DNA from 3 places in the Streptomyces sp. NPDC101165 genome. Region 2 is predicted to be linked to each of the others. Evidence: riboswitches for the same ligand, from Rfam matches in the RefSeq annotation. Region 2 holds a riboswitch; each other region holds the start of a gene.
The links. Region 2 has a riboswitch for cyclic di-AMP ahead of ACIRVH_RS43130 (M23 family metallopeptidase). Riboswitches for the same ligand answer to the same signal wherever they lie in the genome.
Positions count from the first base shown of each region.

Region 1 (4,732 bases), on a different contig from region 2:
GTCTGCTTGCCCTCGCTGTCCTGCTTGGTCCGGCCGTCCTGCTGGGAGGACCGGCTGTCGTGCGTGCCGGGCTTGTCGTGCTTGGTGGTGTTCGCCGGCGAGGTCGTCGTATAGGTCCTGGGCTCCTGCGTCGGGTCGGAGGAGGCCGGGGCGGGCTCGGCCGGGGCGCTCGTGGCAGGCTCGGCCGTGGCGCCGCCGGTGCCCGTGCCCGGGGCGTCCGTCGCACCGGTGTCGTCGCTCGGGCTCGGGGCCGTGGTGGCACCGGAGTCGTCACCGCCACGGGCTCCGCAGGTCCGGCCGGAGTTGATGCAGTCGACCATCTCGCGCATCAGGCCCTCGTCGAAGACGTTGATGAAGTCGCCGTGGTCGGTGACCGGCTTGTGCAGCTGCTCGGGGAAGGAGTCCACCGCGAACAACGGCACCGTCCGCCCGCCGTCGTTCAGGCTCGGGGCGGCGACGTCGTAGACGATGCGCTGGACCAGCTGCGGGATCGCCCGGAAGCCCTCGGGGCAGGAGCCGTCGGGGCCGGCGAAGGCCACGTGGGTGCGGTGGTTGGCGCTGTCGATGTTGCGGCCGTCCCAGCAGCTCTGGAAGCGGAAGGTGCGCACCACGTCGCTGCCGGACGGGCACAGCGGGTACTTGTCCTTCAGCTGCCGGTCCTCGAAACCGGTGCAGCTCCACGAGGCGTTGGCGTTGGTGGGGCCGTTGACGAAGGCCTTGGCGTCACCGGTGATGATGCGCAGCAGGCGCGGCATCTCGGTGACCTTGCCGCGCGGGCTGCCCACGAAGGTCAGCGTCACCTGCTTGGCCGTGACGATCTGGCCCGCGTTGCCCTCGGTGCCGCCGCCCGGGGAGCCGGCGTCCTGTTCCTGCTTGCCGTTCTGCAGCCGCAGCACCGGCCAGTAGTACGTGGACTTGTCGCCCTGGTCCACGCAGCTGGTCTCGGCTTTGGCCAGGTCCTCGTCGCTGGCGAAGGCGTTGTTGGACTGGTTGCCGATGTAGTCGTGGAAGTGGTGGGCGCCGTTGGAGACGCCGGGCGCGACGATCACGTTGTCGGAGTTGAACAGGCCGTTTGCGTTGACACCGCACTCGGAGGTGAACGTGCCGCGCGAGGCGTCGTCCTGCTGGGGCGGGTTCGGCACGTTCGGCTGTACGGAGGTGATGTCCGCGTAGTCGGAGGCGACAGGGCCGTTGCCGCCCTGGCCGGCACCGTTCTGGCCCTGGCCGGTGCCCTGTTGGGCTCCGTCGCTCGGGGCGGCGCTGCCCTGGCCGGCGTTGCCGGTGTCGCCGCCCGCGCCGTCCTGGGCGGGGCGCAGGGTGCAGGCGGCCAGGGATTCCAGTCCTTCGGGCCGGTCACCCACCTGGTCGATGGCGACGGCGATCCGCTCGATCGTGGCCGACCGCTTCTCCTTCAGCGGGTTCATGATGGGCTCGTCCGCGGCCGTGGGGTCCTGGCGGACGGAGTCGGCCGACGCCTGGAGTTGCTGGTAGGCGGCCGCGATCTGCTGGTCCAGCTGGGCGAGTTCGCGGTCGACGGCCTCACGTGCGCCGTCCGGCACCGTCGTCAGCTTGCTGCCGACGTCCGGGCAGTCGATCGTGGCCATGCCCGCGGAGCGGACCTGACCGGTCGCGTCGGTGCCGCTGCCCCCGCCCCATGTGCCCTCGGTGGCCGAGGCGTAGACATTCGCCGCGACGAGCCCGCCTCCGCCCAGCATCAGGGCGACCGCTGCGAAGGTCGCGCGTCGTGCACGGGTCGGGCGTCTGCGCGTGTTGCGTCCCACGGAAGTACCTCTGAGTCTGTCGAGCGGCTCGCATGGAAATCCCCCGCCCCATACGGATCCGAGCGCCCGAGTGTTCAGGCGTCCCGAGAATTCATCAGAATCTCATAGGCACCGCGCCACCCAGAGGGTGAGTCATCTCGAATGGCAAGACGAACATCACATATCCGTATCGGACATTACGCACTTCAACCTTCACACGGGCCACACAAATTGGCTAGGTTGACGACCAGGCCGCACGGCTCCCCCGGCGAACCGCGCCGGGCCGCGTGGCCTCCGCCGAATCCGGTGCACCGTGGAGTGCAGCCGGAGCCGGGGACCCGACCGACTTCGGGGTGAATCGGCCAACGCCTCTGCAGGCGACGGCCGTAGGGCACGCCTTCCGGAACCGACCGCCCGAACCCGACAGCTGACTCGGTAGGCGGAGCACGGAAGGAGTGCGTCCCTTCATGGCGACGGACAGCCGCGACGAGGTCCGGCAGCGGATCAACTCCCTCTACGACCGGGCCGAGGCCGATACGGGGAACTTCAACGCGACACGGGCCATGGCGGGGGCGACACGGACTCGTGGTGTTCCGCTGGCCAAGCGGCCGGACCGGCGCTCGGATCCGGCCCTCGACGAGGTGGCCAAGGAGTGGTTCGAAGGGGCGCGGGCCAAGCTCGGCCCGTCCGTACCCGCGGTCCTGCCGACGGACCGGATACCCGACCGGCGGGCCACCCCGGCCCGCTCCTCGGACCGAGCCGGCGGCGATCGCACCGGTGGTGACCGGGAGACACCGGGGCGGGGTCTGCCGGAGTTGCCCGTCGGCCCTTCGGGGCGGACGGGCGCCCGTGCGCTGCCGGAGCTGCCGAGTGGGGCCGCCGCCGAACCGACCGCTCGGCCCGTCCCCGAACTGACGAGCCGCGCCCTTCCCGAACTGACCAGCCGGGTCATGGAAGTAGCGGCCGACCGCACCGCCCTGGAACTCCCCGGCCGGGCCGCTGCCGAGCTGCCGAGCCGGGCCATGCTGGAACCGGCGGGCCGCACCTCGGCGCAGACAGCCGCATGGCCTCTTCCCGCCGCCCCGGCAACCCCGCAGCAGGAGCCCCGGGCACTGCCCGCCCCCGCCACCGGGTCCCGGCGGCCCGCCCCGGCGGTGTCCAAAGCGAAGAACCGGCGCAAACTCGCCGCGGCCCGGGACGTGTTGTCCCGCGGCCTCGCCCTGCGGGCCGCGGCCGCCGCGCCGGACGCCCTGGGCACCGCGTCGGGTCAGGCGCCGCAGCCGGCCGAGGACCAGTGGCGCCCACCGCAGTGGGCGGCACCCGGCGTGTTCCCGGCGCAGGAGACGGCCGGCGCACTCGGAGCGGCCGCACTTCCGGCCGGTACCGAGCCCTTCAGCCGTCCGGCCGCGACGGCCCCGCTCACCGACACGGGCTCCTTCGCCACACCGCTGCCTGCGGGCCTCCCGGCCGACACAGGGTCCTTCGCAGCGCCTCTTCCGGCCGACACCGGGGCTTTCGCCGTACCTCTTCCGACCGACACGGGGTCCTTCGCTGCACCGCTTCCGGTCGACACCGGGGCTTACGCCGGGCCCCTCCCGGCCGGCACCGGGGCTTTCACCGCACCCCTTCCGACCGACACCGGATCCTTCGCCGCACCCGCCATCGCCGACACCGGATCCTTCGCCGCGCCCCTCCCGACCGACACCGGATCCTTCGCTGCCCCCCTCCCGGCCGGCACCGGGGCTTTCACCGCACCCCTTCCGACCGGCACCGGATCCTTCGCCGCACCCGCCATCGCCGACACCGGATCCTTCGCCGCGCCGCTCACCGTCGACACCGGGGCCTTCGCGGCGCCCCACCCGACCGACACCGGCTCCTTCACCGCACCCGCCGCCACCTACAGCCCGCCCCCAGCCGCAGTCGCCCCCCTCCCCACCGACACCGGCTCCTTCACCTCGCCCATCACCGCCACCCCCACCACGACCGACACCGGCTCGTACGCACCAGTCACCCCCACCCCGCAGTCACCCCGCGCCCTGCGCGCCGAGAAGGCGATCGCCTTCGCTCGGGCGCAGATCGGGAAGCCGTGTGTGTGGGGTGCGACGGGGCCGGACTCGTACGACTGCTCCAGCCTCACCCAGGCGGCGTGGAAGGCGGCCGGGGTCACGCTGCCGCGGGCCGCACACCAGCAGGCGCTCGGGGGCGCGCCGGTCACGCTGGCCGCTCTCGAACCTGGTGACCTCGTCCTCTTCTTCGACGACGACCGGCATGTGGGCCTGCACACCGGCAACGGCATGATGATCCACGCGCCGGGCCCGGGGTCGTACATCTGCGAGGAGTCGATCTACGGGGCCGGGGAGGCGGCGATCCACCGGGTGATCCGGCCGGCGTGACGCGGCGGGCGGGCTCGACTCAGCCCGGTCGGCGGCGTCGCGCGCGCCAGCTCTCGTAGTGGTCGAGCAGGGTCTCCGCCACCGGCCGGTAGGTGAGCCCCAGTTCGTCGATGCCCCGGCGGTTGTCGACGCGGAAGCGGATGCCGAGGTGCTTGCGTATGTAGTCCTGGGTGAGGCCGAAGGAAGGGCCCAGGATGCGCACCGGCCAGTGCGGGAGCGCGGTGCGCGGCAGGCGCGGGTCGTAGGGGTGGCGGGTGCGGATGATGCGTGCCATCTCGTGGAACGACGTCATCGTCTCGGCCGCCACGATGTAGCGGCCCTTGGCCCCGGGGTTCTCGGCGGCCGCGATGTGCGCGTCGGCCACGTCCCGTACGTCGACCGTGGTGAAGCTGAAGTCGGGGGCGCCGTAGCAGAAGTAGCCCTTGAACAGCTCGTCGAGGAGGAAGAGGCTGCCGGACTCGGAGGCGGGGGTGAGGGACGGGCCCAGTATCAGGCCGGGGTTGACGGACACCATGCGCCAGCGGCCCTGTGCGGCCTCGGCGTCCCAGGCCGCGCGTTCGGCGACGGTCTTGGCGTAGT
Region 1 is NZ_JBIWPG010000003.1:363,526-368,257, reverse strand. It holds gene ACIRVH_RS08270 (DUF1996 domain-containing protein) at 1-1,715, opposite strand, end outside; cyclic di-AMP (ydaO/yuaA leader) riboswitch at 2,046-2,217, shown strand; gene ACIRVH_RS08265 (NlpC/P60 family protein) at 2,228-4,153, shown strand; gene ACIRVH_RS08260 (NAD-dependent epimerase/dehydratase family protein) at 4,173-4,732, opposite strand, start outside.
Region 1: linked by a shared signal. The riboswitch ahead of ACIRVH_RS08265 (NlpC/P60 family protein) and the one ahead of ACIRVH_RS43130 (M23 family metallopeptidase) in region 2 are both predicted to bind cyclic di-AMP.

Region 2 (4,732 bases):
GCGGCTCCGCGCCTGTTCGGCCCGGGGTCGTACCAGGGCGGCCGGCTCCGGCTCACCGAGACCCGCCGGATCGAGGACGTCGTCCTCATGCACTACGAGCCCACCGCCCCCGGCGCCGGCCCGGAACCCGTCGCCGCCGACCGCCACTGGCTGCGCACCGCCTGCGAACTCGCCGCCCTGTGCCCGCCCTCGCAGACCGCCTTCAGCGTCGGCGCCGTGGTGGTCGCGGCCGACGGCACGGAGCTGGCCCGCGGTCATTCGCGCGAGGGCGGCGACCCCGTGGTGCACGCGGAGGAGGCAGCTCTCGCGAAGATCGACCCCGCCGACCCGCGGCTGCCCGGCGCCACCGTCTACAGCAGCCTGGAACCCTGCACCCGCCGCGCCTCCCGCCCCGCCCCCTGCGCCGAGCTGATCCTGCGGGCGGGCGTACGGCGGGTGGTCACGGCCTGGCGGGAGCCGGACACCTTCGTGACGGCGGCGGACGGAACCGGGGTGCTGCAGAGCGCGGGCGTGGCCGCCGTGGTGCTGCCGGAGTACGAGGCCCTGGCGAAGGAGCCGAACGCCCACCTGCTGCCCTGAGCGACACCTCACGGATACCTGTGTGCATCGCGCCCTGCGAATGACGTATGCTTGAGACACAACGACGCGGGGTGGAGCAGCTCGGTAGCTCGCTGGGCTCATAACCCAGAGGTCGCAGGTTCAAATCCTGTCCCCGCTACTGAAGGCTCAGGGCCGGAATCCAGCAATGGATTCCGGCCCTGAGTGTTTTCCGGCATCCCGCGGCAGAACGCCGAGGCATCCTTCGACAGAACACCGAGTGGCATACGTCACAGTCGATCATCCGCTCGGTCCACAGCAGTCGCCCGCCCTCTCCTCTCCCGCCACGCTGGACGCAGGTCAAGGACACGGGAGACGAGCAGTGCGCCCTGGTGAGCTGGAGGAGAGCCCGTACGCCAGGGCCGGCGGCCGACTCCCGGGCGACCACGCCCCGGACCCCGGCCTCGGTGCGGAGCGCGCACCCCTGTCGCCGGACAGGTGCCGCGGCCGCCGCCCCACCCCGCGCGCCCTGGCCCGCGCCCTGCCCGCCCTGCTGATCGCCGCCGGGATCGGGTACGACCTGCTCACCCCGCGCGCCTTCACCGCCGTGCCCTTCTTCACGGCCGCCCCGCTGATCGCCGCGCCCCTGTCCTCGCTGCGCACCACGCTCCTCACCGGCCTGACCGCCCTGGTCGCCACCGTCGTCGTCCGCACCCAGTTCGATCCCGCCATGGATGTGCACACGATCACCGAGGTCGTCACCGTGGCCACGGTCGCCGTGCTGGCCGCCGCCATCAACCGCGTCCTGCGCCTCGGCGACCAGCGGCTCGCCTCGGCCCGGGAGATCGCCGAGGCCGCCCAGCGGGCCGTCCTGCCCGAACCGGACGACCGCATCGCCGGCTTCGACATCGCGGCCCGTTACGAGGCGGCGCAGGAGGACGCCTTCATCGGCGGTGACCTGTACGCGGTGCAGGACAGCCCGCACGGCGTGCGGCTGGTCGTCGGGGACGTACGTGGCAAGGGCATGGGCGCGGTCGCCGCCGTCGCCGTGGTGATCGGGGCGTTCCGGGAGGCCGCCGAGCAGGAGACCACGCTGGAGGCGGTGGCCGCACGGCTGGAGCGGGCGCTGGCCCGCGAGGGCACCCGGCGGGACGGGATCGACGCCTTCGAGGGCTTCACCACCGCCGTCCTCGCCGAACTCCCGCACAGCGGCAGCGGCGACGGTGTGGTCCGGATCGTCAACCGCGGTCACCCGCCACCACTGCTGCTGCACGACGACGGCACCCTGCGCACCCTGGCCGCACGCGAACCCGCGCTGCCGCTCGGCATGGCCGACCTCGGCCTGTGGCCCGACCGTGCGACCGAGTCCGGCTTCCCGAGCGGAGCCACCCTGCTGCTCTACACCGACGGCCTGTCCGAGGCCCGCGACGCCCACGGCCGCTTCTACGACCCCCTGCGCCGGCTCGCCGGACGCCGCTTCCCCGACCCCCGCTCCCTGCTCGGCCGCCTCGCCGCGGAAGTGCGCCGGCACTCCGGGGGCGGGATGGCGGACGACATGGCGCTGCTGGCCGTACGGCGGCCCTGACACCCCGCCAGTGTCACCCACGGTGATCGGACGGACGCCCTCCGCATAACATCTGAGACACCATCAAAACTGCCGAGACTCCTGGGCGGAGGTCAACTCGCCCGTTTTCAACCGGTCGTGACGGCTACGTCCGCCCCGAAATCCGTTAATGATCAAGTAGAACGGCTTGGAATCTGACGTCCGGGTCTATTAACGTTCGATAACGCAGCGCGGTCGTCCCAGCCGTCACAAGAGGCGGCTCCGTGCGCACGCGCCGAATCCCGCAAGGGAACCGGGGAACCACCACCTTGGGGTGAATCACGCGGATGCCGCCGTGGAAGCACGGCAGGTATACGCGCGTAGGAGACCTTCCTGCTCCGAACCCGTCAGCTAACCCGGTAGGCGGAGGAAGGAAAGGAGTGCGCCTTCGTGGCGTCCAACCGGCCTGCCCCAGAAGCCCCGTTCATGCCGAGCGAGACCGAGACCTTCGGTTACTTCGGCGCTCAGCACACCGACGAGGGCCCCTGGGAGGAGTGGAACCCCACCGAGGAGTCCATACGGCCGGTACGCGGTCGGCACCGCGTGGGCAAGCAGCGCGGCGGCGGACTCGCCCGCAGCTCCACGGTCCTCGGCGTCGGTGTCATCGCCGCCGTCGGCGCGGGCGGCATGGCCAGCGCCCACACCGGCAAGCCGCCGGTCTCCATCTCCATGCCCGACCTGGACTCCGTCAGCTCCCTGTTCGACGGCGGCTCCTCCTCCGACGCGTCCAAGGCCACCACGGCCTCGTTGACCAACGTCGGCACGACCGACGCCGACAGCGACCAGGGCGACGCGGGCGAGGCCCTGCGCAACCGCATCATGGCCCAGGCCGAGCAGCAGCGGAGCAAGGCCGACACCAAGGCCACCGCGGCCGCGGCGGCCGCCGCCGAGAAGCAGGCCGCCGACGCGGCCGCCAAGGCGCAGAAGCAGGCCGAAGCCAAGGCCGCCGAGGCCAAGAAGGAGGCGGAGGCCGCGGCCAAGAAGAAGGCCGAGGAGGAGCGCCTGGCCGCGCTGGCCAAGCAGTACAAGCTGCCGGTCGTCTCGTACACGATCACCGGCACCTTCGGTCAGCCCGGATCGATGTGGTCCTCCGGCTACCACACCGGCCTCGACTTCGCCGCGCCCACCGGCACCCTCATCAAGGCCATCCACAGCGGCACCATCACGCAGGCGGGCTGGGCCGGCTCCTACGGCTACCGCACCGTCCTCACCCTGGACGACGGCACCGAGCTGTGGTTCTGCCACCAGTCCTCGATCGGCGTCTCCGTCGGTCAGAAGGTCAGCACCGGCGACGTCATCGGCCGTATCGGCGCCACCGGCAATGTCACCGGCCCGCACCTCCACCTGGAGGTCCACCCGGGCGGCCAGGCCACCGGCATCGACCCGATGACGTGGCTGCGCGGCAAGGGCCTCACCCCCTGAGCGGCCCGCCGACCCGCTCCTGACCCACCCCTCATCCGGTCTCCCGGCAGCCCTGACGACAACCCCCCGACGTCAGGGCTGCCGGTCGTGCGTCCCCACACCTGCGCACCCACCCGTACCCACACCTGTTCACACCCCGTTCGCAGCAATCCCGGAATGGGTGGGACGGGAGGGATCGTTGAACTGAAGCATGACCGACTCTCATGCTTCCCTGCGCACACTCGGCTCCTCCGACCTCCAGGTCTTCCCCCTCGCCCTCGGCGGCAACGTCTTCGGCTGGACCGCCGACGAGGAGACCTCCTTCGCCGTCCTCGACGCCTACACGGCCGCCGGCGGCAACTTCGTCGACACCGCCGACGCCTACTCGGCGTGGATCGAGGGCAACAAGGGCGGGGAGTCCGAGACGATCATCGGCAAGTGGATCAAGGCGCGGGGCAACCGCTCCGACGTCGTGATCGCGACCAAGGTCGGCCAGCACCCCGAGTACCAGGGCCTGACCGCGGCCAACATCAAGGCGGCCGCCGACGCCTCCCTGCGCCGCCTCGGCACCGACCACATCGACCTCTACTACACCCACTTCGACAAGCCCGAGGTGCCGGTCGAGGAGATCATCGGCGCGCTCGACGAGCTGGTGAGGGCGGGCAAGGTCCGGCACATCGCCGCCTCGAACATCTCGCCGGAGCGCCTCCAGGCCTCCCTGGACTTCTCCGACCGCGAGGGCCTGGCCCGGTACGTCGCCCTCCAGCCCCACTACAACCTGGTCTCCCGCGACACCTACGAGGGCCCGCTGCAGGACCTCGCCGGCCGTGAGGGCCTCGCGGCGGTCCCGTACTTCGCCCTCGCCTCCGGTTTCCTCACCGGGAAGTACCGCCCCGGTGCGACGGTCGAGAGCGCCCGCGCCGGTTCGGCCGCCAAGCACCTGGAGTCCGAGCGCGGTCAGAAGGTCCTCACGGCCCTGGACGAGATCGCCGGCGCCCACGAGGCCCCCGTCGCCACGGTCGCCCTCGCCTGGCTGGCCGCCCAGCCGACGGTGACGGCCCCGATCGCGTCGGCGCGGACGGTGGAGCAGTTGCCGGCGCTGCTCGGCGTGGGGGAGCTGGTGCTCACCAAGGAGGACGTGGACCGCTTGACCGAGGCTTCCGCCTGACCTCTCTGTCTCCGCCACGACGG
Region 2 is NZ_JBIWPG010000032.1:66,677-71,408, forward strand. It holds gene ACIRVH_RS43115 (dihydrofolate reductase family protein) at 1-579, shown strand, start outside; tRNA gene ACIRVH_RS43120 (tRNA-Met) at 645-718, shown strand; gene ACIRVH_RS43125 (PP2C family protein-serine/threonine phosphatase) at 920-2,122, shown strand; cyclic di-AMP (ydaO/yuaA leader) riboswitch at 2,364-2,523, shown strand; gene ACIRVH_RS43130 (M23 family metallopeptidase) at 2,531-3,562, shown strand; gene ACIRVH_RS43135 (aldo/keto reductase) at 3,753-4,709, shown strand.

Region 3 (4,732 bases), on a different contig from region 2:
CGGCCGGCGTAGACCGCGGCGTCGTCGAGGATCTCCTCGATGCGCAGCAGCTGGTTGTACTTGGCGACGCGCTCGGAGCGGGCCGGGGCGCCGGTCTTGATCTGGCCGCAGTTGGTGGCGACGGCCAGGTCGGCGATGGTGACGTCCTCGGTCTCGCCGGAGCGGTGGGACATCATGCACTTGAAGCCGTTGCGCTGGGCCAGCTCGACGGCGTCCAGGGTCTCGGTCAGCGAACCGATCTGGTTCACCTTCACGAGCAGGGCGTTGGCGGTGCCCTCCTCGATGCCGCGGGCCAGGCGCTCCGGGTTGGTGACGAACAGGTCGTCGCCGACCAGCTGGACCTTGTCGCCGAGCTTGTCGGTGATGACCTTCCAGCCGGCCCAGTCGTCCTCGAACAGCGGGTCCTCGATGGAGACGAGCGGGTAGGCCGCCACGAGCTCCTCGTAGTACTCGGTCATCTCGGCGGCCGAGCGGGACTTGCCCTCGAACTCGTACTTGCCGTCCTTGTAGAACTCGGACGCGGCGACGTCGAGCGCGAGCGCGATCTGCTCACCGGGGACGTAGCCGGCCTGCTTGACGGCCTCGAGGATGAGGTCGAGGGCCTCGCGGTTGGAGCCGAGGTTCGGGGCGAAGCCGCCCTCGTCGCCGAGACCGGTGGACAGGCCCTTGCCCTTCAGGACCTTCTTGAGGGTGTGGTAGACCTCGGTGCCCCAGCGCAGGGCCTCGGAGAAGGACTCCGCGCCGATCGGGGCGATCATGAACTCCTGAATGTCCACGTTGGAGTCGGCGTGCGAGCCGCCGTTCAGGATGTTCATCATCGGCACCGGCAGCAGGTGCGCGTTCGGGCCGCCCAGGTAGCGGAAGAGCGGGAGGTCGCTGGCCTCGGAGGCGGCGTGGGCGACGGCGAGGGAGACGCCGAGGATGGCGTTGGCGCCGAGGGAGCCCTTGTTGTCGGTGGCGTCCAGGTCGAACATGGCCTGGTCGATCAGGCGCTGCTCGGTGGCGTCGTAGCCGACCAGCTCCGGGCCGATCTGCTCGATGACGGCGAGGACGGCCTTCTCGACACCCTTGCCCTGGTAGCGGTTCGGGTCACCGTCGCGCAGCTCGATGGCCTCGAAGGCACCGGTGGAGGCGCCGGACGGGACGGCGGCACGACCCGTGCTGCCGTCGTCGAGGCCGACCTCGACCTCGACCGTGGGGTTGCCTCGGGAGTCCAGGATTTCCCGGGCTACGACGACGTCGATGGACGGCACGAGCATCTCCTTCGTGGATGTGACGCTGGTTGTGCGGGGCTTGTGAGCCTTGCGCCTAGAGCCTAACCGTCCCGGGGGCGTCGGCCACCGACCGACCGTCCCGTGGACAGCGAGGGACAGGGAGACCGTACCTATTGTTCACGCTCGGAACAAAGAGGCTTGTGGATGAGGCCCGGCCGAAGAGTGGGGAAACAGGAGGGGCGACACAGGGGAAACGGGGCGGGGAGCAAGGTGGGGACACAAACAACCCCGTCCCGGCGCGTACGGGGGAACACGCGCCGGGACGGGGAGCCCGTGGGGACGGGGGGAAGACTCTCACGAGGCCTTCAGAGTGGGGGCAGGCCTTGTGAGAGCGCTGTGGTTCCGGTGGGAGCCAGGTGTCACTTCAGGTGCAGCTGCTGGCCCGGGTAGATGAGGTTCGCGTCCTCGACGATGCCCTTGTTCAGGTCGAACAGCTTCTTCCAGCCGCCCTTGACCTTGTGCTTCTCGGCGATCGTGCTGAGGGTGTCACCCTTGACCACCTTGTACTCGCCGTCGCCCTTCTTGACCTTCTTGCCGGTCGGGGTGGTGACGGTCTGGCTCGCGGCCGGACGCTCGGCGGAGCGGGAGGCGGCCTGCGGCTCGGTGGCGCGGGTGGTGGTCTTCGACGAGCTGCTGCTCGACGGGGCCGCCGCGGTGCCGCTGTACGGGGTGCTCGACAGGCCCGTGCCGCAGACCGGCCAGGCACCCTTGCCCTGGGCGGCGAGGACCTTCTCGGCGACGGTGATCTGCTGCTGCTTGGTGGCCAGGTCGGCGCGGGCGGCGTAGGCCGTGCCGCCGTAGGCGGCCCAGGTGGAGGCGGAGAACTGCACGCCGCCGTAGTAGCCGTTGCCGGTGTTGATCGACCAGTTGCCGCCGGACTCGCACTGGGCGACCGCGTCCCACTCGGAGGCGGTGGCGGCCGAGGCGCTGCCGGCCGCCATCAGCGGAGCGGCGACGACGGCGCCGGCGACACCGGCGAGCGCGATGACACGGGTGGCCTTGAACGGACGGCGGTGCTTGCCCTTGCCGGAGAACAGCATGGATCGATCCCCTCACCGACGCCTGCGAGGTGAGCTGTCGGGTTCGGGCCGGTTGAGTTGCCCGGCCGCGGCCCTTACGGGACGCGGCTTCACCCCAAGCCGGTACCGACATCAACTGCCGGTCCCGGCACTTACCTTGGGTCCCCCGCTCCTGCCTACGGCGCATGACGCGACGACTGTTCCCGGGCGGCCGCTGGCAGGACTCGGCGTTGCGGATGCCGGGGCTCGTGGTGACGAGCGGCCTTGACCGTAGACAGGCGATCGGCGGAATTTCAAAGACGATCAGGGCTTCTGAGACTCATCCCACACTTTCACCAAAACGGACATTCATGAGCGAAGCGGGGCGTCAACTCCCGCTACTTATCGCCCTTTTCGGTACCGACTTTCAGGGTCTGACCGGCACTGATGTGGTTCGGGTCGGCACCGATGGCCTTCTTGTTCTCGGCGTAGAGCGCGTGCCATCCGCCGTCGAGGTCAAGGGAGTCGGCGATGGAGACGAGGGTGTCGCCCTCGTGGACGGTGTAGGTACCCGCGTCGCGGCCGGAGTGACGACCCGACGGGGAGTCGTTCTGACCGGTTGTCGCGCTTTCGTCCGCACTGGCACCGCGGTGACGTCCGCCACTGCTGAGGGCGCCGGTGTCGACCAGGCTCCAAGAACCACTGGTCTGCCACGAATTGTCCGAGTCCTCCGTTGCGGGATCCGTGGTGACGGACCCGCCCCCCTGAGCGTTCCCGGAGTCGGGCGATGCGGATTTGTCGGACTTGGGAGCGTCTGTGCCCTTGCCGAAACCCTTGGAGTCGGCGCCCTCGTCGGCGCTCGGGGACGGCTTGCCCTTCGCGTCCGCGGAGGAGTCGGACGAGGGTGACGAGGAGGACGAATCCGGCAGGTCGGACGAGTCGGAATTCTCGTCGGAATCGGAATTTTCGTCCGAGTTGGACGAGTCCGAGGACTTGGAGGAGTCACCGGAGTGTGCCGAGTCGGAGCCCGAGACGCCCGTGTCGACGTCCACGGAGCCGGACTTCGAGCTCATACCGGCGAGCAGGGCGCAGGTGGCCCAGGGGGTGGTGCCCTGGTCGGCGAGGATCTTCTCGGCGACGGCGATCTGCTGCGAGCGGCTGGCCTGGTCGGCGCTGGAGGCGTACTTCGTGCCGCCGTACTTGTCCCAGTCGTCCGGGGATATCTGCAGGCCGCCGTAGTAACCGTTGCCGGTGTCGGCACTCCAGGAGCCGCCGCTCTCGCACTCGGCCACCTTGTCCCACGTGGTGCCGTCGGCCGCGTTGGCGCTCGCCGCGCCGAGGAGCGGGATGGCGATGGCGGAGCCGGTCACGCCGGCCGCGACGAGGAGGGCCGGAGCCTGACGGGGGCGACGGTGACGACCGTTCCCGGAGAGCATGCGGAAGCCTTTCGTGGGACAGCGGGGCCGGCGTGGCCGATGGAACTCGGGGGCCACGCTGATGAGTGAACGTATCGGCAGACGATCACTTGTCACAAGTTAATGCCGCGCAGATCACGTGAAGATCACAGTGGAGAGTGTCTGTCATGTTCGGCTGCGCGAACGTCTGCCCGCGTCCGGCCCGTTCGAGCCGTGCTCAGGGAGCGGGCGTGAACTCCACGGGAAGGGTGCGCAGGCCGCGCATGATGAGCCCGCCGCGCCAGCGCAGGTCGGCCGGGTCCGCCCCGAGCCGCAGATCGGGGAGGCGGGTGAGGAGGGTGGCGAGCGCGGTCTGGCCCTCCAGCCGGGCGAGCGGGGCGCCGAGGCAGTAGTGGATGCCGTGGCCGTAGCCGAGGTGCTGGTTGTCCCGGCGGGACAGGTCCAGGACGTCCGGGTCGGCGAACCGCTCCGGATCCCGGTCGGCGGCGGCGAGGACGACGAGCACCGGGTCCCCGGCGGCGATGTCCTGCCCGCCGATGGTGAGCGGCCGGGTGGCGAACCGCCAGGTGGCCAGCTCCACCGGGCCGTCGTAGCGCAGGAGTTCCTCGACGCCGGTCTCCAGGAGGTCCCGCTCCCCGGCGGCCAGGGACCGCTGCAGGCGGTGGCGCTGCTCGGGGTGGGTGAGCAGGGCGTAGGTGCCGTTGCCGATCAGGTTCACGGTCGTCTCGAACCCGGCGAACAGCAGGATGAACGCCATCGCGGCGGCCTCGTTCTCGGTGAGGTGCTCGCCGTGGTCGGAGGCGCGGATGAGGCCGGAGATCAGGTCCTCGCCCGGGGTCGGCTCGGCGGGCAGCGCCTCGCGCTTGCGGTGGATGAGGTCGGCGAGGTAGCCGCGCATCTTCTTGACGGACCGTGCGACCCCGCCCCGCGGCCCTCCCCCGTGCCGGATCATCATCCCGGCCCAGTCCCGGAAGTCGTCCTGGTCCTCGCGCGGGACGCCGAGCAGGTCGCAGATGGCGTAGATGGGGAGCGGGAACGCGAACTC
Region 3 is NZ_JBIWPG010000015.1:60,745-65,476, forward strand. It holds gene eno (phosphopyruvate hydratase) at 1-1,259, opposite strand, end outside; gene ACIRVH_RS29755 (transglycosylase family protein) at 1,634-2,314, opposite strand; cyclic di-AMP (ydaO/yuaA leader) riboswitch at 2,319-2,487, opposite strand; gene ACIRVH_RS29760 (transglycosylase family protein) at 2,671-3,708, opposite strand; gene ACIRVH_RS29765 (cytochrome P450) at 3,905-4,732, opposite strand, start outside.
Region 3: linked by a shared signal. The riboswitch ahead of ACIRVH_RS29755 (transglycosylase family protein) and the one ahead of ACIRVH_RS43130 (M23 family metallopeptidase) in region 2 are both predicted to bind cyclic di-AMP.